Regions from separate parts of the Streptomyces sp. RLA012 genome, predicted to be linked through region 4. Evidence: riboswitches for the same ligand, from Rfam matches in the RefSeq annotation. Region 4 holds a riboswitch; each other region holds the start of a gene.
What was found. Region 4 has a riboswitch for S-adenosylmethionine ahead of RV986_RS01625 (putative leader peptide). Riboswitches for the same ligand answer to the same signal wherever they lie in the genome.
Positions count from the first base shown of each region.

Region 1: another riboswitch for S-adenosylmethionine. It lies ahead of RV986_RS37870 (aminotransferase class V-fold PLP-dependent enzyme); the one in region 4 lies ahead of RV986_RS01625 (putative leader peptide).
Region 2: another riboswitch for S-adenosylmethionine. It lies ahead of thrC (threonine synthase); the one in region 4 lies ahead of RV986_RS01625 (putative leader peptide).
Region 3: another riboswitch for S-adenosylmethionine. It lies ahead of RV986_RS09045 (putative leader peptide); the one in region 4 lies ahead of RV986_RS01625 (putative leader peptide).

Region 1 is NZ_JBWDPA010000002.1:8,249,192-8,256,041, forward strand. It holds gene qcrB (cytochrome bc1 complex cytochrome b subunit) at 1-1,252, shown strand, start outside; gene trpD (anthranilate phosphoribosyltransferase) at 1,429-2,493, shown strand; SAM riboswitch class IV at 2,594-2,710, shown strand; gene RV986_RS37870 (aminotransferase class V-fold PLP-dependent enzyme) at 2,913-4,274, shown strand; gene RV986_RS37875 (Lrp/AsnC family transcriptional regulator) at 4,483-4,764, opposite strand; gene RV986_RS37880 (rhomboid family intramembrane serine protease) at 4,761-5,492, opposite strand; gene RV986_RS37885 (hypothetical protein) at 5,645-5,884, shown strand; gene RV986_RS37890 (NYN domain-containing protein) at 5,919-6,850, shown strand, end outside.
Region 2 is NZ_JBWDPA010000002.1:6,306,111-6,312,960, reverse strand. It holds gene groL (chaperonin GroEL) at 1-1,511, opposite strand, end outside; gene RV986_RS29045 (cold-shock protein) at 1,822-2,028, opposite strand; gene RV986_RS29040 (MoaD/ThiS family protein) at 2,490-2,765, opposite strand; gene thrC (threonine synthase) at 2,833-4,146, opposite strand; SAM riboswitch class I at 4,164-4,311, opposite strand; gene RV986_RS29030 (glucosyl-3-phosphoglycerate synthase) at 4,477-5,421, shown strand; gene RV986_RS29025 (alpha,alpha-trehalose-phosphate synthase (UDP-forming)) at 5,561-6,850, shown strand, end outside.
Region 3 is NZ_JBWDPA010000002.1:1,908,903-1,915,752, forward strand. It holds gene RV986_RS09030 (ABC transporter substrate-binding protein) at 1-154, opposite strand, end outside; gene RV986_RS09035 (amino acid ABC transporter ATP-binding protein) at 267-1,091, opposite strand; gene RV986_RS09040 (amino acid ABC transporter permease) at 1,088-2,053, opposite strand; SAM riboswitch class IV at 2,641-2,786, shown strand; gene RV986_RS09045 (putative leader peptide) at 2,823-2,897, shown strand; gene RV986_RS09050 (glutathione S-transferase C-terminal domain-containing protein) at 3,121-3,900, shown strand; gene RV986_RS09055 (YceI family protein) at 4,136-4,651, opposite strand; gene RV986_RS09060 (MarR family winged helix-turn-helix transcriptional regulator) at 4,841-5,386, shown strand; gene RV986_RS09065 (maleylpyruvate isomerase family mycothiol-dependent enzyme) at 5,472-6,266, opposite strand; gene RV986_RS09070 (dioxygenase family protein) at 6,333-6,850, opposite strand, start outside.
Region 4 is NZ_JBWDPA010000002.1:279,073-285,922, forward strand. It holds gene RV986_RS01605 (ABC transporter substrate-binding protein) at 47-1,084, shown strand; gene RV986_RS01610 (ABC transporter permease) at 1,081-1,854, shown strand; gene RV986_RS01615 (ABC transporter ATP-binding protein) at 1,851-2,624, shown strand; gene RV986_RS01620 (phosphotransferase enzyme family protein) at 2,621-3,703, shown strand; SAM riboswitch class IV at 3,785-3,898, shown strand; gene RV986_RS01625 (putative leader peptide) at 3,933-4,058, shown strand; gene RV986_RS01630 (ABC transporter substrate-binding protein) at 4,319-5,944, shown strand; gene RV986_RS01635 (ABC transporter permease) at 5,948-6,850, shown strand, end outside.

The DNA of each region.
Region 1 (6,850 bases), 8.0 Mb from region 4:
GTTCGTGCACATGATGCGCGTGTTCTTCACGGGTGCGTTCCGCAAGCCGCGTGAGGTCAACTGGCTGTTCGGCTTCCTGCTGTTCGTCCTGGGCATGTTCACCGGCTTCACCGGTTACTCGCTCCCGGACGACCTGCTCTCCGGCACCGGTGTCCGCTTCATGGAGGGCGCGGTCCTGTCCGTGCCGATCGTGGGCACGTACCTGTCGTTCTTCCTCTTCGGCGGGCAGTTCCCGGGCGGCGACTTCGTGGCCCGCTTCTACTCGGTGCACATCCTGCTGCTGCCGGGCATCATGCTCGGCCTGGTGGTCGGCCACCTGATCCTGGTCTTCTACCACAAGCACACGCAGTTCGCGGGCCCCGGAAAGACGAACAACAACGTCGTCGGCATGCCGCTGCTGCCGGTCTACATGGCCAAGGCCGGAGGCTTCTTCTTCCTGGTCTTCGGTGTCATCGCGGCCGTCTCGGCGATCGCCTCGATCAACCCGATCTGGACCATGGGCCCCTACCGCCCGGACATGGTGTCCACGGGCGCCCAGCCCGACTGGTACATGGGCTTCTCCGAGGGCCTGATCCGTGTGATGCCGGGCTGGGAGATCAACGTCTGGGGTCACACGCTCGTCCTGGGTGTGTTCATCCCGCTGGTGATCTTCCCGCTGGTCCTGGTCGCGATCGCGGTCTACCCGTTCATCGAGTCCTGGGTCACCGGCGACAAGCGCGAGCACCACATCCTGGACCGCCCGCGCAACGTCCCGACCCGGACCGCGTTCGGCGCCGCCTGGATCAGCTGGTACTTCGTCCTGCTCATCGGTGGCGGCAACGACATCTGGGCCACGCACTTCCACCTGTCGATCAACTCGATCACCTGGTTCGTGCGCATCGGCTTCTTCGTTCTGCCGGTCATCGTGTTCGTGATCACCAAGCGGGTCTGTCTTGGCCTCCAGCGCCGCGACCGGGACAAGGTGCTGCACGGCCGCGAGTCGGGCATCATCAAGCGCCTGCCGCACGGTGAGTTCATCGAGGTGCACGAGCCGCTCGGCCCCGAGGCCCTGCACACGCTCACCGCGCACGAGCAGTACCAGCCCGCCGAGATCGGCCCGACGGTCGACGAGAACGGTGTCGAGCGCAAGGTCAAGGGCACCGAGAAGCTCCGCGCCAAGCTCAGCGAGGGCTACTACGGGGAGGACAACCAGATCCCCAAGCCCACGGTCGAGGAGTACAAGGAGATCACGAGCGGCCACGGCCACCACTGATCCTTTGACCGGTTGACCGGTCGCCACTGATCGCCACGGCAAGAGCCTCCGTCCATTGCCCGGACGGGGGCTCTTTGCCGTGCCCCCGGCTGGATAGGGTGGACCCACCCCCGCACGCGGGGGCGAGCCCGTCTGCGTACGTCCATCCGCGTACCTCTACGAACCCAGGAGCGACCATGAGCGCTGTGAACCCCGCTGGAGGCGACACCACGGCGGACCGCTCCTGGCCCGAGGTGCTGAACGGCCTGCTCGACGGCCGCGACCAGAGCGCGGACGACACGGCCTGGGCGATGGACCGCATCATGAGCGGCGAGGCGACGGACGCACAGATCGCCGGCTTTGTGGTGGCGCTGCGGGCCAAGGGCGAGACCGTCGAGGAGATCTCCGGCCTCGTCCGCACGATGTACGAGCACGCCAATGTGATCGAGGTGCCCGGAGAGACCGTCGACATCGTCGGGACGGGCGGTGACGGCGCGAAGACGGTGAACATCTCCACCATGTCGTCCATCGTCGTGGCCGGCACCGGCGCCAAGGTCGTCAAGCACGGCAACCGGGCCGCGTCCTCGGCGTCCGGTGCCTCGGACGTCCTGGAGCAGCTCGGCGTCAATCTGCAGCTGACGCCGAAGCGGGTGGCCGAGGTGGCCGAGGAGGCCGGGATCACCTTCTGCTTCGCGGTGAAGTTCCATCCGGCGCTGCGCCATGTGGCGGCGGCGCGGGGGCAGCTGGGGATCCGGACGGTGTTCAACTTTCTCGGTCCGCTGACGAATCCGGCGCGGGTGCGGGCCCAGGCGGTCGGGGTCGCGGACGCCCGGATGGCGCCGATCGTGGCGGGTGTCTTCGCCGAGCGCGGCCATTCGTCACTCGTGTTCCGCGGTGACGACGGGCTGGACGAGCTGACCACCACGTCGACGTCGAAGGTCTGGATCGTCCGCGACGGGAAGGTCACCGAGGAGCGCTTCGACCCGCGTGACGTCGGCCTCGACCTCGTCCCCGTTCAGGCCCTGCGCGGGGCCGACGCCTCGTACAACGCGGACGTCGCCCGGCGGCTGCTCAGCGGCGGGACGGGGCCCGTACGGGACGCCGTGCTCCTGAACTCGGCGGCGGCCCTGGTCGCGCTGTCCCCGACCGACGCGCCGCTCACGGACCAGCTGCGGGCCGGGATGGCGAAGGCGGCGGAGGCCGTCGACTCCGGGGCGGCGGAACGGACGCTGGAGCGCTGGGTGGCGGCCAGCCAGGCGTAGGCCTCCGGCGAGGCCCCTGATCTCCGACCGCAACTCCGTCGTCCCGGTATACGGACAGCGGGGTTGCGGTCGGAAGATCGTGTGGCAGGATGCGATATCAGGTCATGAGCGACAGCCATCAGGCCCCGGCCGGCTGTCCGGCAACCCTCCGTCCGTGGCGGGGTGCCCCGGGTGAAGACCAGGTCGTAGGCAGCGAGGTCTACGGCAAGCGCGGACCCCTCGCCCTCTTTCGAGTGGACACAGCCCAGGGGTCCTGGTCGTTCGAGGGAGCCTTCTGTGAGCAAGCGAATGCGGTAGGGCGTAGAGCCCCGCTTCCGCACACCCTTTTCCTTTCTTTCCCGCGCTGAGCCGTACCACCGCCGTACCCCCGTGCACCCGGCTCGCGCGGTGCTTCCGCCTGCCTCTCACAGGAGCTCGCCATGTCTGTCTCCCTCGCTGCCGCCGACCAGTCCGTTTGTGCCCCACTGCCCGTTCTGGGACGTGATGTGACCGTCCCGCTCGTCACCGGCGGCGACGTCACGTACGCCGCGCTCGACTACGCCGCCAGCGCCCCGGCCCTGCAGCGGGTCTGGGACGACGTCGCCGCGTACGCCCCGTACTACGGCAGCGTGCACCGCGGCGCCGGGTACCTCTCGCAGCTGTCCACCGACCTCTTCGAGAACGCCCGCGGGACCGTCGCCGAGTTCCTCGACTGCCGGGAGGACGACCAGGTCGTCTTCACCCGCTCCACCACCGACTCGCTCAACCTGCTCGCCGCCGCCCTTCCGGCCGACTGCGAGGTGTTCGTCTTCGAGACCGAGCACCACGCCTCGCTGCTGCCGTGGAAGGACGCACGGGTCACCTATCTCGACGCGCCCCGCACCCCGCACCAGGCCGTCACCACCCTGGAACGCGCCCTCGCCGAGCGCGACCCGCACGGCCCGGCCCTCGTCTGTGTGACCGGCGCCTCGAACGTCACCGGCGAGGTGTGGCCGGTGCGCGAGCTGGCCGCCGTCGCGCACGCGCACGGCGCCCGTATCGTCCTCGACGCCGCGCAGCTCGCCCCGCACCACCCGGTGTCCGTCCGCGACCTGGACGTCGACTGGGTGGCCTTCTCCGGACACAAGCTGTACGCGCCCTTCGGCTCCGGTGTCCTCGCGGGGCGCGCCGACTGGCTGCGCGAGGCCGAGCCGTACCTCGCGGGCGGCGGCGCCAGCCGCAAGGTCACGCGGCGTACGGACGGGGGAGTGGACGTGGAGTGGTACGAGAGTGCCGCCCGGCACGAGGCCGGTTCGCCGAACGTGATCGGCGTCTACTCCATCGCCTCCGCCTGCAAGGCCCTCACGGAGGCGGGCTTCGACACGCTTGTCGCACGTGAGCGGCAGCTGATCCGCGCGGTGCGGGAGGGGCTGGCCGAGGTGCCCGAGGTGCGCGTGCTGTCCCTCTTCGGGGACGACGCTCCGCGCGTGGGCGTCATCTCCTTCGTCGTCGAGGGCTGGAACAGCTCCCACTTCGCCGCCGCGCTCTCCGCCGAGTACGGCATCGGGGTGCGCGACGGGCTCTTCTGCGCCCATCCGCTGGTGCGCACGCTGCTCGGGAGCGATCCGCAGACGCAGGGCGAGTGCGGTGCGCCCGAGGCGGCGCCCGGGGAGAAGTCGCTGAACGCGATCCGTGTCAGCTTCGGGGCCGGTACGCCCGACGAGCACGTGGAGCGCTTTGTGCGGGCCGTGAAGGAACTGGTGCGGGACGGGGCGAAGTGGAACTACCGCACGCAGGACGGCCGCTGCGTGCCGACGGCCTGAGGCGGTCTGGGCTCCGCCCTCGGCCCCGGGTTGTTCGTCTGCGGGTGAGTGGGGGCTGGTTGCGCAGTTCCCCGCGCCCCTGAGGCCGGGGCTGCGCCCCGGATTCCCCCGGCCGCCCGCAGTCTTTCGGCTGTCGGCCGGTGGGGGCTTGTCGCGCAGTTCCCCGCGCCCCTGAAAGCCTCGGGTCCCGCGGTTGAGGACCAGGGAGTCAGTTGTCGAGGCCGATGGCGAAAGCGGCTTCGAGGTCGTGCTGGGAGTAGGTGCGGAAGGCGACGTGGGTGTCGGTGGCCTCGACGCCGGGGATCTTGCTGATCTTGCCGGGGATGACGTCCGCGAGGTCGTCGTGGGCCTTCACCCGGACCATGGCGATCAGGTCGTACGTACCGGTGACGGAGAAGACCTCGCTGACACTGTCCAGCGCGGCGATCGACTCGGCGATCTCGGGGATCCGGTCCACGCTGGTCTTGATGAGCACGATCGCGGTGATCACGGCTGGTTTTCTCCCTCGGGGGCCGCTGCTGGGGTTTTCACTCTAGTCGCCCGCCCGAACCGCACCCACGCGGAGACGAAGCCCAGCGAGAAGCCCACCAGGTGGGCCAGATAGGCGACACCGGGCCCCGAGGGACTGCGGCCCGCCGCCACCCACTGCAGGGTCGCCCAGAACGGCAGCACGATCCAGGCGGGAAAGCGCAGCGGCAGGAAGAAGAGGAACGGGAAGAGACTGGTCACCCGGGCCCTGGGGAACAGGTACAAGAACGCTCCGAGGACCGCGGAGATCGCCCCCGACGCGCCGACCAGACTCTGCTCGGAGGCGGAGTTCGCGATCGCGTAGCCCAACAGGGCCAGATATCCGCAGGCCACGTAGAAGACGGCGAACCCGAGGTGGCCCATGCGTTCCTCGGTCATCGCTCCGAAGACGTAGAAGAAGAGCATGTTGCCCAGGAGGTGGAGCCAGCTGCCGTGGATGAACAGGCCTGTCGCCGGGGTGAGCCAGGCGCTCGGGTTCCCGTCGAAGAGCTCGGCGGGGATCACGCCCCAGCGCCGGAAGTAGGCCCGCTGGGCGACCAGCAGCGCGTCCCCGGTGCCGTACGTCGGATTGAGACCAGAAGCCGGCCCGATCAGAAAAATCAGGCAGCACAGCACGATCAGCCCGTACGTCACCGGCGCGGACTGCCCCCGCACCGCCCTGCCCGTCGCCCTGCCGCACGTGCTGATCATGGAACAGAGCATGACGTAACCGGACCGATACGCACAGAGTGCCTCGCCGTCATGGACGGCCGAGCGTCGAGTACCCGCCAGGCCGTAGGGTAACGAGCCACACGTTCCAGAGACGGGCGCTGGGCGGACACTAGAAGGAAAGCGACTGCCATATGACGGTTCCCCTGCCGACCGCCGAGACCCGCTGGCGCTGCACGCTCTGCGGCAACCTCACGCGATTCGACGTGACCCGCTCGTCCAAGGTCGTCGAGTATGTGCACCTCGACCTGGCCGGGGAGCCGAACGTGGAGGAGCGCGAGGTGGTCAGTGAGACCATCGAGTCGGTGCGCTGTCGCTGGTGCAATGCGGTGGATCAGGTGGAACTGGTGGACAGGCCGGGTGCCGGCTCCTGAGGGAGCGGGCCCCGCACAGACATTGGGGTGACGGATGGCGGAGACCGCAGGCGGGGAGCCGGACGACGGCACCGCTGAGGTGCTCGACCGGCCGCTGCCCGACGCCGTGCGCCGCCGTGTGGTGCAGATCGTGTCCGACGGGTTCGGTGGGCTGACCGTAGCCGAACTCCCCGCACAGTTGCGGCAGTACGCCCGATTCGCACCCAATCGGCGGGCGAAGTTCGCCGGTAACGCCATGGCCGCCGCGCTGGAGACCGACCCGCTGTTCAGGCAGCGTATCGCCGAGAAGCTCAGAGAGGCGCAGCCGGAGCTGGTCGGCGCCCTCGACTCGGGTGCGCCGCCCCCGGCCGCGGACCCGCTGGACGTGGCGGCCGCGGCCTATGTGCTGCGCCCCACGGGCTGGGTGAAGCTGGTGACCGCCGCGGGCGAGGAGGCCCTGCGGGCGGACGCCGAGCGGGCCGGCGAGGAGAGCCGGGCCGAGCTGGAGCGGCTGCGCGAGGAGCTCGCCCGGGCGCGGGGGCACACCAAGGCCGAAACCGAGCGGTTGCGCACGGAGTTGGAGACCGCGAAGAAGGAAGCGGAATCGCTTCATCGCAAGCTGCGTGGCGCCCTCAGCGACGTCAAGCGGGGCGAGGCCGCGCTGCGCAAGCTGCAGGGCGAGATGGACACCGTACGGGCGGAGGGGCAGGCCCAGGTGTCCGCGGCCGAGAGCGAGACCCGGCGGCTCAAGGCGCGGCTCTCGGAGGCCGAGTCGGCCCTGGAGGCCACCCGCAAGGCGGCGCGCGAGGGGCGCAGCGTCGAGGACATGCGCGTACGGCTGCTGCTCGACACCGTGCTGGACGCGGCACAGGGGCTGCGGCGTGAACTCGCCCTGCCGCCGGTGTCCGTACGGCCGGCGGAGACCGTGGACGCGGTCGAACCGGGACAGATGACACCCAAGGACATTGCCGCCCGTGCACTGTCCGA
Region 2 (6,850 bases), 6.0 Mb from region 4:
GCGTTCTGCAGGGCAGAGCGCGTGACCTTCGCCGGGTCGATGATGCCTTCGGCGATCATGTCGACGTACTCGCCGGTCGCGGCGTTCAGACCGTGGCCGACGGGCAGGTTGCGCACCTTCTCGACGATGACGCCACCCTCGAGACCACCGTTGACGGCGATCTGCTTGAGCGGGGCCTCCAGGGCGAGCCGCACGGCGTTGGCGCCGGTCGCCTCGTCACCCGTCAGCTCCAGCTTCTCGAAGACCGAGGAGGCCTGGATGAGGGCCACGCCACCACCGGCGACGATGCCCTCCTCGACGGCCGCCTTCGCGTTGCGAACGGCGTCCTCGATGCGGTGCTTGCGCTCCTTGAGCTCGACCTCGGTGGCGGCACCGGCCTTGATGACGGCCACGCCGCCGGCCAGCTTCGCCAGGCGCTCCTGGAGCTTCTCGCGGTCGTAGTCCGAGTCCGAGTTCTCGATCTCGGCGCGGATCTGGTTGACCCGGCCGGCGACCTGGTCGGCGGAGCCGGAGCCGTCGACGATCGTGGTCTCGTCCTTGGTGATGACGACCTTGCGGGCACGGCCCAGCAGGTCCAGACCCGCGTTCTCCAGCTTGAGGCCGACCTCCTCGGAGATGACCTCGCCGCCCGTGAGGATGGCGATGTCGCCGAGCATGGCCTTGCGGCGGTCACCGAAGCCCGGAGCCTTGACGGCGACGGACTTGAAGGTGCCACGGATCTTGTTGACGACCAGCGTCGACAGAGCCTCGCCCTCGACGTCCTCGGCGATGATCAGCAGCGGCTTGCCCGACTGCATGACCTTCTCCAGGAGCGGGAGCAGGTCCTTGACGTTGGCGATCTTCGAGTTGGCGATCAGGATGTACGGGTCGTCGAGGACGGCCTCCATACGCTCCATGTCGGTGGCGAAGTACGCCGAGATGTAGCCCTTGTCGAAGCGCATACCCTCGGTGAGTTCCAGCTCCAGACCGAAGGTCTGGGACTCCTCGACGGTGATGACGCCTTCCTTGCCGACCTTGTCCATCGCCTCGGCGATGAGCTCGCCGATCTGGGTGTCGGCGGCGGAGATGGAGGCCGTGGAAGCGATCTGCTCCTTGGTCTCGACATCCTTGGCCTGCTCAAGGAGGGCACCGGAGACGGCCTCGACGGCCTTCTCGATACCGCGCTTGAGGGCCATCGGGTTGGCGCCGGCGGCTACGTTGCGAAGGCCCTCGCGGACCAGCGCCTGCGCCAGAACGGTCGCGGTGGTCGTACCGTCACCGGCGACGTCGTCCGTCTTCTTGGCGACTTCCTTGACCAGCTCGGCGCCGATCTTCTCGTACGGGTCCTCGAGCTCGATCTCCTTGGCGATGGAAACACCATCGTTGGTGATCGTGGGGGCGCCCCACTTCTTCTCGAGGACGACGTTGCGGCCCTTGGGGCCAAGGGTGACCTTGACGGCGTCGGCGAGCTGGTTCATCCCGCGCTCGAGACCGCGCCGTGCCTCCTCGTCGAACGCGATGATCTTGGCCATGTGAAGTGGTCCTCCCGGACTGGGGTGGATTGCTCCGGACCGCGCTGGCGCCCGCGACGGACGGCCTGCCTGCCCAGTGGTTCCTTGCACCACCTGGCCTGCGGGCCTCACCGACCCGGTCCTTCGTTATCACTCTCACCTTCAGAGTGCTAACGCCAATGATTAGCACTCGCCCCTGCCGAGTGCAAGCGCCTCCCCTTGATCCGCAGGTGAGCGCCCCGCGCCGACAGCCGAACAACAGACCGAAGGGCTCGTACCCCCAGGGGGATACGAGCCCTTCGTCACGTCGAACAGTCAGTCGGCGCGTGCTTCAGCCGGTCGCGAGCCGGACCATGTCCGCCTGCGGCCCTTTCTGGCCTTGCGAGATCTCGAAATCGACCCGCTGACCCTCTTCCAGGGTGCGGTAGCCGTCCATCTGAATCGCGCTGTAGTGGACGAAAACATCCGCACCACCGTCGACCGCGATGAAGCCGTACCCCTTCTCCGCGTTGAACCACTTGACGGTGCCCTGAGCCATGCCTAACTCCCCTATTACTGGCCCTTGCACAGGACCGCACTTCGCGGACCCGGGTCAGACCTCCACCCCCCAACGGTTGGGGGTGTGCGCCGGAACGCGTCGACCGCGGCTGAATGTATCTGTCCAACTGCCGTCTGCAACAGGTCAATCGGACGAGAATTCAGGGCACGACTGATCGGAAATATAGGGAGAATTTGCAAAGATTTAGGGCAAGTCGGGCCCCATAAAAGCCGTATAAGGCTCAAAGATGCGGGGTACTTTGGCTACTTCTTGTCGGACTTCGGGCGCGAACTCATATGCGCCCGGTACGCGAAGTGGAGCGGGTTCCCCAACTGTACCGTGCTCAACCATGCAGAATTGCCCCCTCCGTTTCTCTCACGGAGGGGGCAATTCGATGAACTCACAGTGATTGGCATTACCAAGGGTAATGATCTCACCCTGGGTAACGGCGCGCCTGACGGTCAGCCACCGGCGACGGCCGGGATGATCGAGACGCCCGCGCCGTCCGGCGTCGTCGTCTCCAGACCCTGCTCGAAGCGGACGTCGTCGTCGTTCACGTACACGTTGACGAACCGGCGCAGCTTGCCCTGGTCGTCCAGCACGCGTGCGGCGATGCCGGTGTGGTTCTTCTCCAGGTCCGCGATGACCTCCCCGAGGGTCCCGCCCTCGGCTGTCACCTCGGCCTTGCCACCGGTGTAGGTGCGCAGGATGGTGGGGATGCGGACGTTGACGCTCATTCCTTGTGACCTCCGGTCGGGTAGCACCCCAGAGGGGCGCGGGGCTGTTGGTCTTCCGAGCCGGGCCTTACGCGAGGCCGGCCTCTCGGAAGGAGTCCAGGCTGGGACGAATGGTCGCCGTCAGCCCCGTACCGGCCACCGCGTCCAGCGTCTTGAGGCCGTCACCCGTGTTCAGGACGACGGTGGTCAGTGTCGGGTCCAGCAGCCCGTTGTCGATCAGCTTCTTGGTGACCCCCAGCGTCACCCCGCCCGCGGTCTCGGCGAAGATGCCCTCGGTCCGCGCGAGCAACTTGATCGCGTCGACGACCTGCTCGTCGTTGACGTCCTCCACGGCACCGCCGGTCCGCCGCGCGATGTCCAGCACATACGGTCCGTCGGCGGGGTTGCCGATGGCGAGCGACTTGGCGATGGTGTTCGGCTTCTGGGGCCGTACGACGTCGTGGCCGGCCTTGTAGGCGACGGACACCGGCGAGCAGCCCTCGGCCTGCGCACCGAAGATCTTGTACGGCCTGTCCTCGACCAGCCCGAGCTTGATCAGTTCCTGCAGGCCCTTGTCGATCTTCGTGAGCTGGGAGCCGGAGGCGATGGGGATGACCAGCTGGTCGGGGAGCCGCCAGCCGAGCTGCTCGCAGATCTCGTACGCGAGGGTCTTGGACCCCTCCGCGTAGTACGGCCGCAGGTTGACGTTGACGAAGCCCCAGCCCTCGCCGGCCGGGTCGCCGATCAGCTCGGAGCAGAAGCGGTTCACGTCGTCGTAGTTGCCCTCGATGCCGACGAGCTCGCCGCCGTAGATCGCGGCCATGACGATCTTGCCCTGCTCCAGGTCGTGCGGGATGAACACGCAGGAGCGGAAGCCGGCCCGGGCGGCGGCGGCACCGACCGCGCCGGCGAGGTTGCCGGTGGAGGAGCAGGAGAGGGTGGTGAAGTCGAAGGCGCGGGCGGCCTCGATGGCCTGGGCGACGACGCGGTCCTTGAAGGAGTGCGTCGGGTTGCCGGAGTCGTCCTTGACGAAGAGCTTTCCGGCCTCGACGCCCAGTTCGCGGGCGAGGTTGTCGGCCTTGACGAGCTTGGTCCAGCCGGGGTTGATGTTCGGCTTGTCGGCGACGTCGGCCGGGACGGGGAGCAGCGCCGCGTACCGCCAGATGTTCGCGGGGCCCGCTTCGATGCGCTTGCGGAGCTCTTCGGTTTCGTAGGCCGAGAAGTCGTACGCGATCTCCAGCGGGCCGAAACACTCCTCGCAGGCGAACACCGGGCCGAGCGGCACACGGTGGCCGCACTCGCGGCAGGAAAGCGCGACGGCGGGTCCGAGATCGACGCCGTCTACGCTGGTGGTGTCGTCCGGGACGGAGTTCGTGGTGCTTGCAACAGTCTGCGCAGCCATGGAGGCGAGGCCCTTTCTCCTCATCTTTCTCACGACGCACTTCGCCGTAAGACGGATTTGGCACCTTCCCGAGCCGGGAGCCTCGCCACATCGACGTGACAAGAACCGACCGGAGGGTTGCCGGGGCTTCATCGGGCCGTATCCCTCTGCCCCTCTGGATGAGCGGTATTCGGTTGTTGGTCTTCGGCGCGGAACGATCTACGCAATGCGATGGTCATCCGCGTTGTTCAAGACTGTAACCGAAGGCCAGGACAGTTGAGATAGTCGTCCGAACCGCGAGATGGATCACACCGTGACACCGGGTGATCAGACAGTGAGGAGCCGCAGACCGTGCTGAAGGAAGTCGAGCGCTGGCTGAGCAATCGCTCCTGGTCCGTGACCGATCGCCCGCTCCACAAACTCATGGCCGCCAAACGGGTCACGGGCTCCTCGGTGAGTGTCGTGCTGCCCGCGCTGAACGAGGAGGAGACGGTCGGCGAGATCGTCGCCGTCATCCGCCACGACCTGATGCAGCAGGTGCCCCTCGTCGACGAGATCGTCGTCGTCGACTCCGGCTCGACCGACCGCACCTCGCAGGTGGCCGCCGCGGCGGGCGCGCGCGTGGTGCACCGGGACGAGATCCTGCCGCGCATCCCGACCCTGCCCGGCAAGGGCGAGGTGCTGTGGCGCTCGCTCCTGGTGACGAGCGGGGACATCGTCTGTTTCATCGACGCGGACCTGAAGGAGTTCTCGTCGGACTTCGTCTCCGGGATCGTGGGGCCGCTGCTCACCGAGCCGGGCGTGGACCTCGTCAAGGGAATGTACGACCGTCCGCTGGGCGGTGCCGCCGGTCAGGGCGGCCGGGTCACCGAACTCATGGCCCGCCCGCTGCTCAACATGCACTGGCCGCAGCTGGCCGGTTTCGTGCAGCCGCTCGGCGGGGAGTACGCGGCCCGCCGTTCCCTGCTCGAACAGCTCCCCTTCCCCGTCGGCTACGGCATCGAGCTGGGCATGCTGGTCGACGCCCTGCACCTGGTGGGCCTGGACGCGCTCGCCCAGGTCGACGTGGGCGTACGCAAGCACCGCCACCAGGACGGGCAGGCGTTGGGCCGGATGTCCGCCGCGATCTACCGCACCGCCCAGCTCCGGCTGGCCCGCGGCCACCTCATCCGTCCGGCGCTCACCCAGTTCGAACGGAGCGGGGACGGTTTCGAGCCGCGTACCTACTCGGTCGACACGGAGGAACGTCCCCCGATGGCCGAAATCGCCGAGTACCAGAAGCGAAGGGCCGCGTAAGGCACCCCCGCAAGGGGCGCGGGGCTGTGACACATATGCGGCTCCGCCGCGTGGGCGCGAGCGACCCCCACCGACCCGCGGACGGCATACGGCTGAAGGGAACGTTTGAGCGTTTCCATGCGGGGCTAAGTTTCGAGGCATGGCTTCCCCCGCTTCAACGCAAGGCGCCCACGGCATCCTCGTCGCATCCAACCGCGGGCCGATCACCTACGAGATCCAGGACGACGACTCGCTGCGCGCCCGGCGCGGCGGGGGCGGGCTGGTCTCGGGGCTCTCCGCGATCGGGCCGGACGCGGGGGCCCTGTGGGTGTGCGCGGCGCTCGGCGCCGGCGACCGCGAGGCGGTCCGGCGCGGGGTCGGCGAGGACGGCGTACGGATGCTGGACATCGACGCCGACGTACACGCGGACGCGTACAACGGCATCGCGAACTCGGTGCTGTGGTTCGTCCACCACATGCTGTACCAGACCCCGCTGGAGCCGGTCTTCGACGTGGAGTTCCGGCGCCAGTGGGCGTCGTACGAGGCGTACAACCGCGCGTTCGCCGAGGCGCTGGCCGACGAGGCGGCGCCGGGCGCGGTGGTGGTCGTACAGGACTACCACCTGACGCTGGTGCCGGGCATGCTGCGGGAGCTCCGCCCCGACCTGCGCATCGGCCACTTCTCGCACACCCCCTGGGCGCCGCTCGACTACTTCCGGATGCTGCCCGACGACATCGCCGAACAGGTGCTGCGCGGCATGCTCGGCGCGGACCGGCTCGGCTTCCTGACCCACCGCTGGGCGGACGCGTTCACCGCCTGCGCCACCGCGATCGTCGGCGGACTCGGCGACACCCGGATCGGCGTGCACGGGCTCGGGGCGGACGCGGACTTCCTGCGGCGGCGGTCGCACGAGGCGGACGTCGGCGAGCGGATGGCCACACTGCGTGAGCAGATCGGGGAGGGCCGGAAGACGATCGTGCGGGTCGACCGGACCGAGCTGTCGAAGAACATCGTGCGAGGCCTGCTGGCGTACCGGCAGCTGCTGGAGGACCACCCGGAGTGGCGCGAGCGCGTCGTCCACGTGGCCTTCGCCTACCCCTCCCGCCAGGACCTGGCCGTCTACCGCGACTACACGGCCGAGGTCCAGCGGGTGGCGACCGAGATCAACTCCCAGTACGGGACGCCGGACTGGACCCCGGTCGTCCTGCACGTCAAGGACGACTTCGCGCGCTCGCTGGCCGCGTACCGGCTGGCCGACGTCGCCCTCGTCAACCCCATCCGGGACGGCATGAACCTCGTCGCCAAGGAGGTGCCGGTCGTCTCCGACGAGGGCTGCGTGCTGGTGCTCTCGCGGGAGGCGGGGGCGTACGAGGAGCTGGGCGAGGACGCGGTCGGGGTGAACCCCTACGACGTGGTCGGCACCGCGCGTGCGCTGCACGAGGCGTTGTCG
Region 3 (6,850 bases), 1.6 Mb from region 4:
CGCCCACGGTGACGGTGCCGACCGCGGCGCTGCCGGAGGTGGTGGCCGCGTCGCTCTCGCCCCCGCACGCGGCGAGCCCGGTGGCGAGGGTGGCGACGGCGGTGGACACGGTGAGGCCACGGAGGAGTCTGCTGCGGAGGGTGAGGGTGCGCATGGCTGTCCTTGTTCGGTGTATGGGGATGGCGATGGCGATGGGCACGTTGGCGGTGGCAGTGATGGAGATAGCGGTGACGGTGGCTGTGGCGGTGGGCTGTACGGGAGGGGGCTCAGAGGACCTTGCTCAGGAAGTCCCTGGTCCGTTCGTGCTTCGGGTGGTCCAACACCTCGGCGGGCGGGCCCTGTTCGACGATCCGGCCCTCGTCGAGGAAGACGATCCGGTCGGCGACCTCACGGGCGAAGCCGATCTCGTGGGTGACGATGAGGAGGGTGGTACCACTGGTGGCGAGGTCCTTGATGACGGCCAGTACCTCGCCGACCAGCTCGGGGTCGAGGGCGGAGGTGGGCTCGTCGAAGAGGATGACGCCGGGCCGTAGCGCGAGGGCGCGGGCGATCGCCACCCGCTGCTGCTGCCCGCCCGACAGCTGACGGGGATAGGCGGCGGCCTTGTCGGCGAGTCCCACCCGGCGCAGCAGGGTGCGTGCCAGCTCCTGGGCCTCGGGCTTGCCCAGCCTGCCGGTGGCCACCGGCGCCGCCGCGACGTTGTCGAGCACCGTCAGATGCGGGAACAGGTTGAAGTTCTGGAACACGAAGCCGATGCGGCTGCGCTGGACCCGGATGGCCCGCTCGCTCAGCTCCTTGAGCCTCCCCCAGCCTTCGGCCGGGGGGACCCCCATCTCGCTGCGCTTGCCGTGCCGGCGGACGCCGATCGGCTCGCCGTTCAGGCTGACATGGCCGATCTCGGGCTTCTCCAGATGGTTGATCACCCTGAGGAGCGTGGACTTGCCGGACCCGGACGGTCCGAGGACGACGGTGACCTCTCCCGGACGTACGGTCAACTCCACGCCGTTCAGGACGCGTTGGGTCCCGTACCACTTGTGCACGTCGTGGACCTCGACCGCGGCCGGACGTATGTCCAAGGTCTCGTTCGTCATGACGCCGCCTCCTCGCGGACCCGGGCCCGCAGGTCACGGAGACCCGAGCGGACCTTCTGCAAAGGGGTCGGCGGGAGGGTGCGCAGGGCGCCCCGCGAGTAGTACCGCTCGACGTAGAACTGGATGACGGAGACGACACTCGTGAGAATCAGGTACCAGACGGTGGCGACCAGCAGCAGCGGCACGATGTCGCCGGAGTAGGTGCTGCCCATGCTCTGCACCGAGCCGAAGAGGTCGAGCAACGAGACGTAGAAGACCAGCGACGTGCCCTTGATCAGGCCGATCAGCTGGTTGACGTAGTTCGGGGTGATGGAGCGCAGCGCCTGCGGGAACACGATCCTCGTGAACTGATAGCCCTTCGGCAGCCCGAGCGCCGAGGCCGCCTCGTGCTGGCCCTGGTCGACGGAGAGGATCCCGCCGCGCACCACTTCGGCCGCGTACGCCGCCTCGTTGAGGCTCAGTCCGACGACCGCGACCACCATGTCGGTGGCGAGCCGGGACTCGTCGAAGGTGAAGAAGGCGGGGCCGAACGGGACGCCGAGGCTCAGCGTCTGGTAGAGCGCGCTGAAGTTGTACAGGAAGAGGAGTACGACGATGAGCGGCACCGAGCGGAACAGCCAGATGTACACCCAGCTCACCGCGCGCAGGACCGGACTCCCGGAGAGCCTGCCCAGGGCGAGCAGGATGCCGCCGAGCAGCCCCAACAGGGCGCTGTAGGCGGTCACTTCGAGGGTGATGAGCAACCCGTCGAGGATCGTCGGCCGCAGGAACCAGTACGGGAAGCGGTCCCACTGGAAGAAGGGGTTGGTCGCCAGCCCGTGGACGATCTGGGCGACCACGACCAGCACGATCGCCGAGGCGATCCAGCGGCCCGGGTGGCGCAGCGGCAGTACGCGCTGCGCCACCGCCGGTCGAGGCTCCGCCGTGCTCAACGGCACGGCGGAGCCCAGGGATTCACTCATGGAGGGCTCCAACGAATGCGGACACCCCGCCGCGGCCCGGACGACGACGACAGTGCGCGCGGGGACAGACGGATGTCAGGAGGTACGGAGATACGGAGATACGGCGGGTACGGAGGGGGAATCTCCTCGACGGCGTGCCGGAGCGACGGTGACGGCCAGAGGTTCGGACGTCGAACGTCCCCGCCTCAGACGGTGAACGTCCGAGGTTCGGTCGCGGTTCGGTCGCGGTTCGTGGAGGAGTTTCGGCCGTTCGGAGATTCGGCCGTTCGGAGGCTCGATGCCTCGCAGGCGGAAGCGGTCAGGCCTGACAGAGACAGCGGGCGCGGCGGTTGGTACAACACAGTGCGGCGCCGGGGCAGCCGTGACACCGCGGAGCGGTCGTCCCCTCGGCTGCGTACATCGCGGTCACCGTCACCATTCCGCCCCGTGGGGCCTCACGTGCACCGGAGTCGTTCCGGTCCAATGCGGCGTAAGTTAGGCATGGCCCCTGGTGCTTGTCAACGCTCACCGGCCCGAATGACCACGTCGTGAGACCGCGCACAGGCCTTCTTGACGCCTACACGCACCGCACGGAGACTGACGAGGACGGTCACGATCGTCAGCGCCCGTCGCACGGGATTTCCCGTACGACGCGGTTATCGGCCCCGGCCCGCTGACAGGCAACCCTTCCACCGCGACGGGGTGCCCCGGGTGACGACCGGGTCCCGCCGGAGCGGCGGGGCAAGCGTGGTCTCGCTTCTCGCGAGCCCCGGACATGGGAGCGGTGGGAATGACCGGGAAGGGCACGAACGGTCTGACGAGGCGTCTGCATATCGATCTGCAGCGGGTCTCCAGCGCGTACTAGATCCGTCCGGTCCGTCGTGTCTCACGATCCGGACCGGTCCCTCCGTACGTCAGCGCAGTCACTCCCCTCGCCTCCCCTCGCCCCCTTCGTCCTCTTCGTTCGCTGTCGCCCACGAGGTGGCCGGGGCTTCGTCGTTCCCAGGAGAGTCATGCCCGAGACAGTTTCGCTCAGTTCGACCGCAGGTACCTCCGGCACGTGTACGTCAACCACGCGCGTTCCGGGGGTGGTTGGCGCGGGCCTGCGGGGCGCCGCCGCACCGGCTCGCCCGCACCGCGTCCACAGCCGGATCGGCGTGGGCCTGGCCGGCGGGTTCTACCCGGCGCCGCACCGTTATCAGCTGTACCTCTCCGAGGGCTGTCCCTGCTCGCTGCGCGTCTCGATCACCCTCGATCTGCTGGGTCTGCAGGAGTCGGTCGCCACGACACTGCTGGAGCTCCCCACCAAGACAGCCGAGACGGCGGGGGCAGGAGAGACAACGGAGACAGGCGAGACAACCGGGGCCTCCGACTCGTTCGCCGCACTGCGCGGCGCGTACGAGGCCACCTGGCACCACTACGACGGTCCGCTCACCGTGCCCGCGCTGTGCGACCGCTGGAGCGGACGTATCGTGAGCAACCACACGCCCGACATCCTGCACGACCTCGCCGGGCTGCTGCCGTGCCGCGACGACGCCCGTCTCCCCCGGCTGCACCCACCGGCGCTCGCCGCGGACATCGACGCCTTCCGTGACCGTCTCGACCGGGACGTCACCTCGGCCGCGCGGCCGGAGACGCGGGCGGCGGCACTTGAGTCACTGGACCGGCAACTCGCCTCGCGGACCTACGCGTTGGGCGACGAGCTGACGGCCGCGGACGTCGACCTCTGGGTGGCCCTCACCCAACTCGACGCGCCGGACGCCCTCTTCCCGTACCGGCATCTCCAGGACTACGTACGTCGACTCGGCACCCACCCGGCCTTCCGCACCACGGTGCGACGGAGGCCTTGCCGAACCCTGCCGAACTGATCCGCACTCTTCCGCACTCTTCCGCGCCCTCCCGGGGACAACCGGTAAGCCGGTCAGCCGGTCAGCCGGACGTCCCCGGGATCCCGGCGGGGATCGCCGCGCACAGGGGAACACCGCCGCAGCCGCACTGGCCGACCGACGAGGAGAGCTGCAGCTGCGCGGCATCGGCCGCCGCATCCGGCGGACCGTGGAGCCGGACGAGCGCTGTCTGCCGCCGCGCTGGCGGCGGGCCGGCTCAGGCCTTGGCGCGGGTGAAGACGAGCGTGCCGATGACGGTGGTCAGGCCGCGGAGCATCCCCATCTGGTTCCAGCCCATGTCGAACTGGTCGCGGTCCACGGTGAACTCCGCGGTGAGGGTGACGGTGTCGGCGCTCGCCTCGGTCACCCGGCCGGTGACGGGCTGCGGCCGGCTGATACCGCGCACGGTCAGCTGTCCGCCGATCTCGACGGTGTCGTCCGCGCCGGGAGCGGCGTTACGGGCGGCGAAGGTGATCGTGGGGTGCCGGTCCGCGTCGAAGAGGTCGGCGGAACGGAGGTGCTTGTCCCGCTTGGCGTTCTTGGTGTCCAGGGACGCGACATCGATGGTGATGGTGCCACTGGCGGTCCCGTCGGGCTGTACCTCGCCCTCTCCGGTGACGCCGGTGAAGGTGCCCTTCACGGTGACCATGCCCCACATCGTCTTGTGCTTGATCGCGACGGTGGTACGGGCGGAGTCGAGCTGCCACAGGCCGGTTTCGACAGCGACGGTCATGAGTGTTCTCCAGACGGTTACGAGCGGTGCACAGCGGTGAGACGACCCACGGTGTTACGACGCACGAAGGTGCGACACAGGGAAGCGCGCGGCACCCGGGGACTACGGGGACAACGTCGATCATCCAAATTTGGATGACCCCACGCTAGCCGGTTCTTCAAATTTGGACAACCGGTAGACTGTGACACCATGGCCGACTCATCCACCCCCGCTGATCTGCCCGAACATGAGCCGACGGGCGACGGCGAGCTGCTGCCCGCCCCGCTGCGGGCCTGGATGCGCCTGCTGGCGGCGGCCGGGGCGATCGAGCAGCAGTTGCGTGCCCGCGTCAAGGACAGCCTCGATGTCACGCACGACGAGTTCCTGGTGCTGTGCCTGCTGGCCGACCAGCCCGGCTCCAGCCTGCGGATGACAAGGATCGCGGAGTTGCTCGGCCGCCCCAAGACACGGCTGACGTATCAGGTGGCCTGCCTGCAGCACGCGGGCCTGATCACCAGGCGCTCGGCGTGCGGGGACCGGCGCGGCATCGAGGTGGCCCTCACCGACAAGGCGCGCCGCCTGTTGCGCGAGTCCACGGGTCCGCTGGCCGACGCCGTCTCGCAGGCCATCGCCCAGACGGCCTGCGCACAGCGGTACGAGGCGCTGCACGACTTGTTGCCACCCGTACCGGAGCCCGGCGCGGACCCCGGGACGCCCCTGGAGGGTGAAGTGACCCCCGAGGGGCTGAGCAAGTAGCCCGGGCGCAGGCGGTGACCCGGCCCGCCTGTACAAGCCCGCCTGTACAGCTTGCCCGTACAGGGCGCCCGTACAGCACGGCGGGTCAGAAGCCGGGGAAGACCCGCCGCAGGTCGTCCAGCGTGAGGGTGTCGCCCCTGAGGGTCACCCCGGCCGGGGTGTGGGCGGCGGCGTGGCGGCCGGTGACGAGGCGCAGCCACCACTCGGCGGGTGCGCTCAGGACGGCGTCGGGCTCGGCCGGTTCGTCGGTGAGGGCCACCGCGTCGCCCAGGTCGAGTCCGAAGGAGCGCGGCGGGGAGATGGTGCGGACCGCGAGGCGGGCGTGGCGTCCACCGAGGGCGTCGGCCTTGCCGAGGAAGCCTATGAGCAGGCCGGCCTGGTCGAGGAGCGGTTCGACCGCGGCGGGTGCCAGGGCCGCCGTGCGGTCGAAGGCCACCTCCACGTCCCAGGTGTGGTGGGTGAATTCGCCGAGCCGCAGGCCCGCCACCGTCGCGACGTCCACGGGCGCCGGCAGGAAGCCGAGATCGACCCGGAGTTCTCCGCGGGCCCCCGCGTCGAGCGCCTCGTAGCCGCGTACCAGTGCCTCGTTGGCGGTCACGAAGCCCTCGGCGCGCTCGACGGGGGTCATCGCGTCCCAGCGCGCCCACACCGACTTGTTGAAGTCGCCGTCCTTGGGCCCGCTGCCGTTCAGCGCACCCTCCAGCGAGGCCAGGCCGATCTCGGCGCCGCTGCCCAGGTGGCTGAGGACCTGGGACACGTCCCAGTCCGACGCCCCGGACCGCCGGGTGAGGTCGGCGGTGGCGAGCCCGTGCACCACGGTGGCCAGGTAGTCGTGCCCGCTGCGCAGGGCGTCGATGGTCTGGTCGGCACGCTCGGTCATATCTCGACTCCGTTGAGGTGGAGGGGGTTTGTGAGGGTACGGGAGGGTACGGAAGGGTACGGGAGGTCACACCGCGGTCTGGAAGGATCGCTTGGAAAAGCCCATCATGTAGCCCTCGACGGTGGTGCGCACCGCCCGGTCGGCGCGCGGGCCGGCGCCCAGCGTGACGAAGAGCGGGATGTAGTGGTCGACCGTGGGATGGGCGTACGGCATCCCGGGCGCCCGGGTCCGGAACGCGGCGAGTTCGTCCACGTCGCCGCGGGCGAGCGCGTCGGCGACCCAGGCGTCGAAGTCCGAGGACCAGCCCGGCACTTCGCCCTTGGTGAGCATCTCGCGGGTGAGGAACGGCAGCCCGTGCGTCATGAACCCCGAGCCGATCACCAGGACGCCCTCCTCCCGCAACGGGCCCAGCCGGGCGCCGAGTTCGAGGAGCCGGCCGGGGTCGTGGGTGGGCATGCCGAGCTGCAGCACCGGGATGTCACCCAGCGGGTACATGGCCATCAACGGCACCCAGGCGCCGTGGTCGAGGCCTCGGGAGGGGTGCTGGTACAGCGACTCGCCGTCCGGCATGGTCCCGGCCACCC
Region 4 (6,850 bases):
ACGTCTCCACGCCCCCAGCACCGCCGCGCCCATCCGAGGAAACCCCATGAGATCCCGTACGACCGCCCTGCTCTCCGTGGCCACCGCCGCCGCCCTCGTCACGACGGGCTGTGCCGCGCAGGACTCCACGTCCGCCGCCGCCAAGAACGGCACCGCCCAGGTCACCCTCGCCCTGGACTGGACACCCAACACCAACCACACCGGCATCTACGTCGCCCAGCAGAAGGGCTGGTTCAAGGACGCCGGAATCGATCTGAAGATCGTGCCGTACGGCTCGACCGCGCCGGAGACGCTGATCGCCGGCCACAAGGCGGACTTCGGGATCTCGTACCAGGAGGGCGTCACCACCGCGCGCGCCGCGGGCCAGGACATCACCTCCGTGTACGCCGTCACACAGAAGACGAACGTCACGGTCTCCGTGCGCGCCGGCCGCGACGACATCACGTCCCCCAAGGACCTGGACGGCAAGACGTACGCGGGCTTCGGCGCCCCCTACGAGAAGGCCCTGCTCCAGAAGGTCATCCAGGAGGACGGCGGGAAGGGCACGTTCAAGCAGATCACGCTCAACACCTCGGCCTACGCGGCCCTTTACGCGGGCAAGGCGGACTTCGCGATGCCCATGCCCACCTGGGAGGGTCTGGAGGCGAAGCTCACGGGCAAGCCTCTCAAGGACTTCGAGCTCGCCGACTACGGCTTCCCTGCCATCTACTCGACCCTCATCGCGTCCTCCGGGCAGTACCTGAAGGAGAATCCCGAGGTCGCCAAGAAGTTCCTGGCCGCGGTCGACAAGGGGTACGAGTACGCCGCCGACCACCCCGCCCAGGCCGCCGACCTCCTCATCGCGGCCAACAGGAGCACGCTCACCAACACCGAACTGGTCAAGAAGAGCGAGACGTTGCTCGCCAAGGAGTACTACCGCGCCGCCGACGGCACGATCGGCACCCAGACCGCGAAGCGCTGGCAGGACTTCGCCGACTTCGAGTTCACGTCCGGCCTGCTGGTGGACGAGAACGGCAAGAAGCTCACCAAGGCGCCGGACGCCTCGACGTTCTTCACCGACGCCTACCTCCCGGACACCAAGTGAGGACGGCCCTGCGCGCGGTCTGGCCGCCGCTGCTCGTCCTCGCCGTACTCGTGACCGGCTGGCAGGTGTACGTGGCCGCCGCCGGTGTCGACCCGACGGTGCTGCCCAGCCCCGGCCGCGTCCTGTCGCAGGGCTGGACGAACCGTGGCGACCTGTGGGACCAGACGCTGCCCACCCTCCAGGAGACCCTGCTCGGCTTCGCGCTGTCCTTCGCCGCCGCCTGGCTGGTGGCCGTGGTACTGGACTTCTCGGCGACGGCCCGCCGGGGCCTGTATCCGCTTCTGGTGGCCTCCCAGACCATCCCGATCGTGGCCGTCGCACCCCTGCTGATCATCTGGTTCGGCTTCGGTCTGCTGCCGAAGATGCTGGTGGTGACCCTGACGACGTTCTTCCCGCTCGCGGCGAACCTGGCAGCGGGCTTCGCGGCCACCGACCGCGACGCGATGCGGCTGCTGCGCTCCCTGGGCACGGGCCGGGTGCGCGCCTTCAGGCTGGTCCGGGTGCCGAGCGCGCTGCCCCACTTCTTCACGGGGCTGCGGGTGAGCATCACGTACGCCGTGGTGGGCGCGGTCTTCGCGGAGTACGCGGGCGCCGAGAAGGGCCTCGGCATCTATATGCAGGCGCAGAAGAGCGCGTTCCGCACGGACCTGGTGTTCGCGGCGGTCGCGGTGACCGCCGCGCTGAGCATCGCCCTGTTCGGGGCGACCTGTCTGCTGCAGCGGCTCGTCCTGCCGTGGGAGCGGGCGCTGGCGAAGGAGAGCCGGTCATGAGTCTCGAAGTACGTGGCGCGGGAAAGACGTTCGGGTCGCTCGCAGTGCTGCGCGACCTGGACCTCACCGTGGAGCCGGGCGAGTTCGCGGCCGTCATCGGTCCGAGCGGCAGTGGCAAGAGCACACTGTTCAATCTGATCTCCGGTCTGGACAGGCCCACTTCGGGCGAGATCCTGGTTGACGGCGCCCCCGCGTCCGTCGCCTCGGGCAAGGTCGCCTACATGCCCCAGAAGGATCTGCTGTTCCCTTGGCGCACGGTGCTCGACAACACGGCGCTGGGGCTGGAGGCCCAGGGGGTGCGGAAGAAGGAGGCGCGGCGTAGAGCCGGCGAACTCTTCGGGGCCTTCGGCCTCGACGGCTTCCAGTCCTCGTATCCCTTCCAGCTCAGCGGCGGTATGCGGCAGCGCGCGGCGCTGCTGCGCACCGTCGTTCTGGAGCGGCCGGTGCTGCTGCTCGACGAGCCGTTCGGGGCGCTGGACTCGCTCACCCGCACGGAGATGCAGCTGTGGCTGGCCGACATGTGGCAGCGCTACCGCTGGACCGTCGTACTGGTCACGCACGACATTCGTGAGGCCGTCCTGCTCGCCGACACGGTGCATGTCCTTTCGCCCCGCCCGGCCACGGTCGTCGAGCGCATCGAGGTGCCGCGCTCCGGCCCGCGCGGCCTCGACGCCCTCATCGAACCGGAGTTCGCGGCGACCGAGCGGCGGCTGCTGGACGCCCTCAGCGGCCGGGCGAGCCGGGTGGAGAGCGAGGTGACGGCCGGATGAGCGAGCTCCTGGCCCACGGCATGGGTACGGAACCGGTGGCCCCCGACTGGCCGCCGCTCACCGAGGCGGAGGTCGAGGCCGTCGTCGGTTCCGTGCGCGTACTGTGGCGCAGCCCGCGCCCGCTGTCGGCGGCCGCCCTGGTCGAGCGGGGCGGACGACGGCTCTTCGTGAAACGGCACCACCGCGACGTACGCACCTTGGAAGGTCTGGCCGAGGAGCACGCCTTCCTGCGGTATCTGCGAGACCGGGGTGCGCCGGTCGTGGAGGTGCTGGGGGCCGAGGCGCGCGGGGAGTGGGTGTACGAGGTCCACACGGCCGGAACGGGGACGGATCTCTACCGGGACGCGCTGTCGTGGTCGCCGTTCGTGTCCGTGGCCCATGCCCGGGCCGCCGGTGCCGCACTGGCCCAACTCCATCTGGCGGCGGAGGGGTTCGGCGCCCCGAGGCGGCGCCCACAGCCCCTCGTCTCCTCCTTCAGCGTCTTCGCGGCGGTCGACCCCGAGGCCGCGCTGGAGGCGTACGCGGCCGAGCGACCGGCACTGGTGGCGGCGTTGGCGGGCCGTCCCTGGCGGGCGGACCTGCGCGCGGTCCATCTTCCCTTCCACCGGCGTCTGCTGCCCCACCTCGGCCGCCTCGCACCGCTGTGGACGCACAACGACTGGCATGCCTCGAACCTCCTGTGGGACCCCGCGACCGGCACGGTCTCGACCGTCCTCGACTTCGGCCTCAGCGACCGCACGACCGCCGTCCACGACCTCGCGACCGCCATCGAGCGCAACACCGTCCAGTGGCTCGACCCGTCCCGCCCCGTCCGCCCGGACGACGTGGACGCGCTCCTCGACGGGTACACCTCGGTACGCCCGCTGAGCCCCGCCGAGTCGGCTGCCCTGCCCGAACTGCTGCCGCTCGTGCACGCGGAGTTCGCCCTCTCCGAGCTGGGCTACTTCCACGGCGTCACCGGATCGCGGGCCAATGCCGATCTGGCGTACCGGTATCTGGTGGACCACACCCGGTGGTTCACGACCGGCGACGGGCTCCGGCTCCTCGATCGAGTACGGCTGCGCGCGCATCGTTCCTAGTGCCGCACCAGGCGATGTTCGCCCCGTGATCACCAATGCCGCCATTGACGTACGACAGCACCGCTCCGTACGATCACGATCGGCATCGAGTGTCAGCGTCAAGCCCTGGCTTGCTGACCGGCAACCCTCCGACGCGGTGGGGTGCTCCAGGTGAAAGCCCGGCAGGGTCACCGACGATCTCTGCAAGCGCGAGGCCCCTTGGCCGGGGCCGGAGATGGGGAGGACCGGCATGCAACACAACAGTGACCTGAGTGCCTCACGTGCCTCCCTCGTGGCCGCGACGGTGTTCTCCCGATTCTCGCGCCGACGCCACATCGATCTGCAGCGCTTCACCAGCTGCCTCTGTCACGCCTGATCGCCTTCCCCAGGGCCGACTGACGTCCGTCGTCGCCCGTGGCTCCCGCAGGCACCTCCCCGTGGCCTCCCGCGGTGCTGTCGGTGTGCACGGACATGTTCCGCAGCCGCCGACACCCGTTCCTGCCTGACTCCCCTCTGACTCCCGCCTGAACAGCACTGCCCCGTCGTCGGAGTTGCACCGGCCGGGGCGGCGCACCCACGCGCGGCCGTGATCCGCACGGCATCCCGTGCCTGGTGACACGAGTAGGAGAATCCTCGGTGACAGCACATCCGGATTTCCGACCCACCCGATGGGCGGTGCTGGCCGCCCTCTTGACCACCAGCGTCCTGCTGACCGCCTGCGGGTCGGGCGGCGACGACTCCGACACCGGCAGCGGCAGCGGCCGGGCGAAGTCCGGTGGCACCTTGACCTTCGCGGTGGGTTCCGATGCCGGCTGCGTGGATCCGCAGCAGGTGGCCAGCAACGACACCATCTACTCGGTGCGGCAGATCGTGGACTCCCTCACCGACCAGGACCCCAGGACCGGCAAGATCGTGCCCTGGCTGGCGAGGAGTTGGGCCATCAGCTCGGACGCGACGACGTTCACCTTCCGTCTCAGATCAGGTGTCACCTTCAGCGACGGGACCGAGCTGACCGCGCAGGTGGTCAAGGACAACTTCGACGCGGTGCCGAAGCTCGGCGCCCTGGGGACCCTGGCCGAGGGCTACTTGAGCGGCGTGGACAGCACCACCGTGGTCGACCCACTCACCGTCCGCGTGAAGTTCCAGCAGCCCAACGCGCAGTTCCTGCAGGCCACTTCGACGCATTCGCTGGGCATCGAGTCGTCGGCGAGTGTGAAGAGGACCCCGCAGCAGAAGTGCAGCCAGGGAGTGGTCGGATCCGGGCCCTTCGCGCTGAAGAGTTATGTGCAGAACCAGTCGATCACCCTGGCCAAGCGCACCGGATACGCCTGGGGTTCCTCGCGGTGGAGCAAGAAGGGCGAGGCGTATCTGGACAAGCTCGTGTTCAAGGTGGTGCCCGAGGCCGGTGTGCGCGCCGGCGGTCTGCAGTCCGGTCAGGTCGACGCGATCAGCAGCGTCGGCAAGGCCAACGAGGCGGCGCTGAAGGGCGGCCCGGTGAACCTGGCACGGCGGGCCAATCCCGGTGCGGTGTTCAACCTGGGGCTGAACAACTCCCGCCCGGTCCTGAAGGACGCCAAGGTACGGCAGGCGATCCTGTACGCCATCGACCGGCAGCAGATCGCCGACACCGTGTTCCCGACCGGCACCCAGCCGGCGACCAGCGTCCTGGCGCGCACCACGCCGGACTACGAGGATCTGAACACGGACCTGGCCTACGACGCGGCCAAGGCCAAGTCCCTGCTGGACTCGGCCGGTTGGAAGGCGGGCGGCGACGGTGTCCGCTCGAAGGACGGCACCAGGCTGAGCCTGACCGTCAAGTGGTTCGCGAACTCGGCCACGAACCAGCCGACGCTGGAGCTGATCCAGCAGCAGCTCAAGGCCGTCGGCATCGACGTGGTGCTCAAGCAGCTGCAGATCTCCCAGCTCGCCCAGACGCAGCAGTCCGGTGACTACGACGCGCTCTGGGGCAACCTGACCCGGGCCGACCCGGACATCCTGCGCACCCTGTACTCCACCGGGCTGGCCAACGCCTATCGCCTGTCGGCGAGCCCGCTGGACTCAGTGCTGACCCGGCAGGCGGCAACGACCGACACGGCCAAGCGGAAGCAACTGGCAGGCGAAGCACAGCAGTTGATCGTGCGGAACGCGTACGTCGTGCCGGTGGTGGAACTGCAGACTCAGCTGGGCGTGTCGAAGAAGGTGCACAACCTGGACTTCGATGCCTCCAGCCGGGTCCAGCTGCACGACGCCTGGATCGGCTAGCACATGCGCCGCTATGTGATCAAACGTCTCGCCCAGGCGATCGGCGTGCTGTGGGCGGCCTACACGGTGTCGTTCCTCGTGCTGGACTACCTGCCCGGTGATCCGGTCTCGGCGATGGCCGGCGCCGGATCGGACTCGGCCCAGATCGATCCGGCGCAGATCGCCGCGCTGCGGCAGCAGTACGGCTTCGACAAGCCGGTGCTGGTGCAGTACGCCGACCACCTCGGCAAGGTGGTACGCGGGGACTTCGGCGACTCGGTCTCCACCGGTCGGCCGGTGGCCTCGACGCTGGCCGACGCACTGCCGGGGACCCTGCAGCTGACCGGTGCCGCGCTGCTGCTCGCGGTGGTCCTCGGCGGCGGTCTGGCGGTGCTGGCGACCTACACCACGCGGCGGTGGCTGCGGCAGCTGCTGCTGTCGTTGCCGCCGCTGGGAGTGTCGGTCCCGACGTTCTGGGTGGGGCTTGTGCTCGTCGAGTCGTTCTCCTTCCGGTTGCACTGGTTCCCGGCCTTCGGCAACGACGGGCTGCGGGGACTGATCCTGCCGGCCGTGACACTGGCGATCCCGACCGGTGCGCAGGTTGCGCAGGTACTGGCCAAGAGCCTGCTCACCGCGCTGGATCAGGCCTATGTGGAGACCGCCCGCGCCAAGGGCGCCGGCCGCTGGCGGGTCCACCTGCGGCACGCGCTGCGCAACGCGTCCCTGCCGGCCCTGACGGTCGTCGGCCTCCTGGTCGGGCAGCTGATCGCCGGTTCGGTGGTCGTCGAGACGGTGTTCTCGCGTGACGGCCTCGGCCGGGTGACGGCCGCCGCGGTCACGGCCCAGGACATCCCGTTGGTCCAGGGGGTGGTGGTGTTCGGGGCACTGATCTTCGTAGTGACGAACCTGATCGTCGACCTCGTCTAT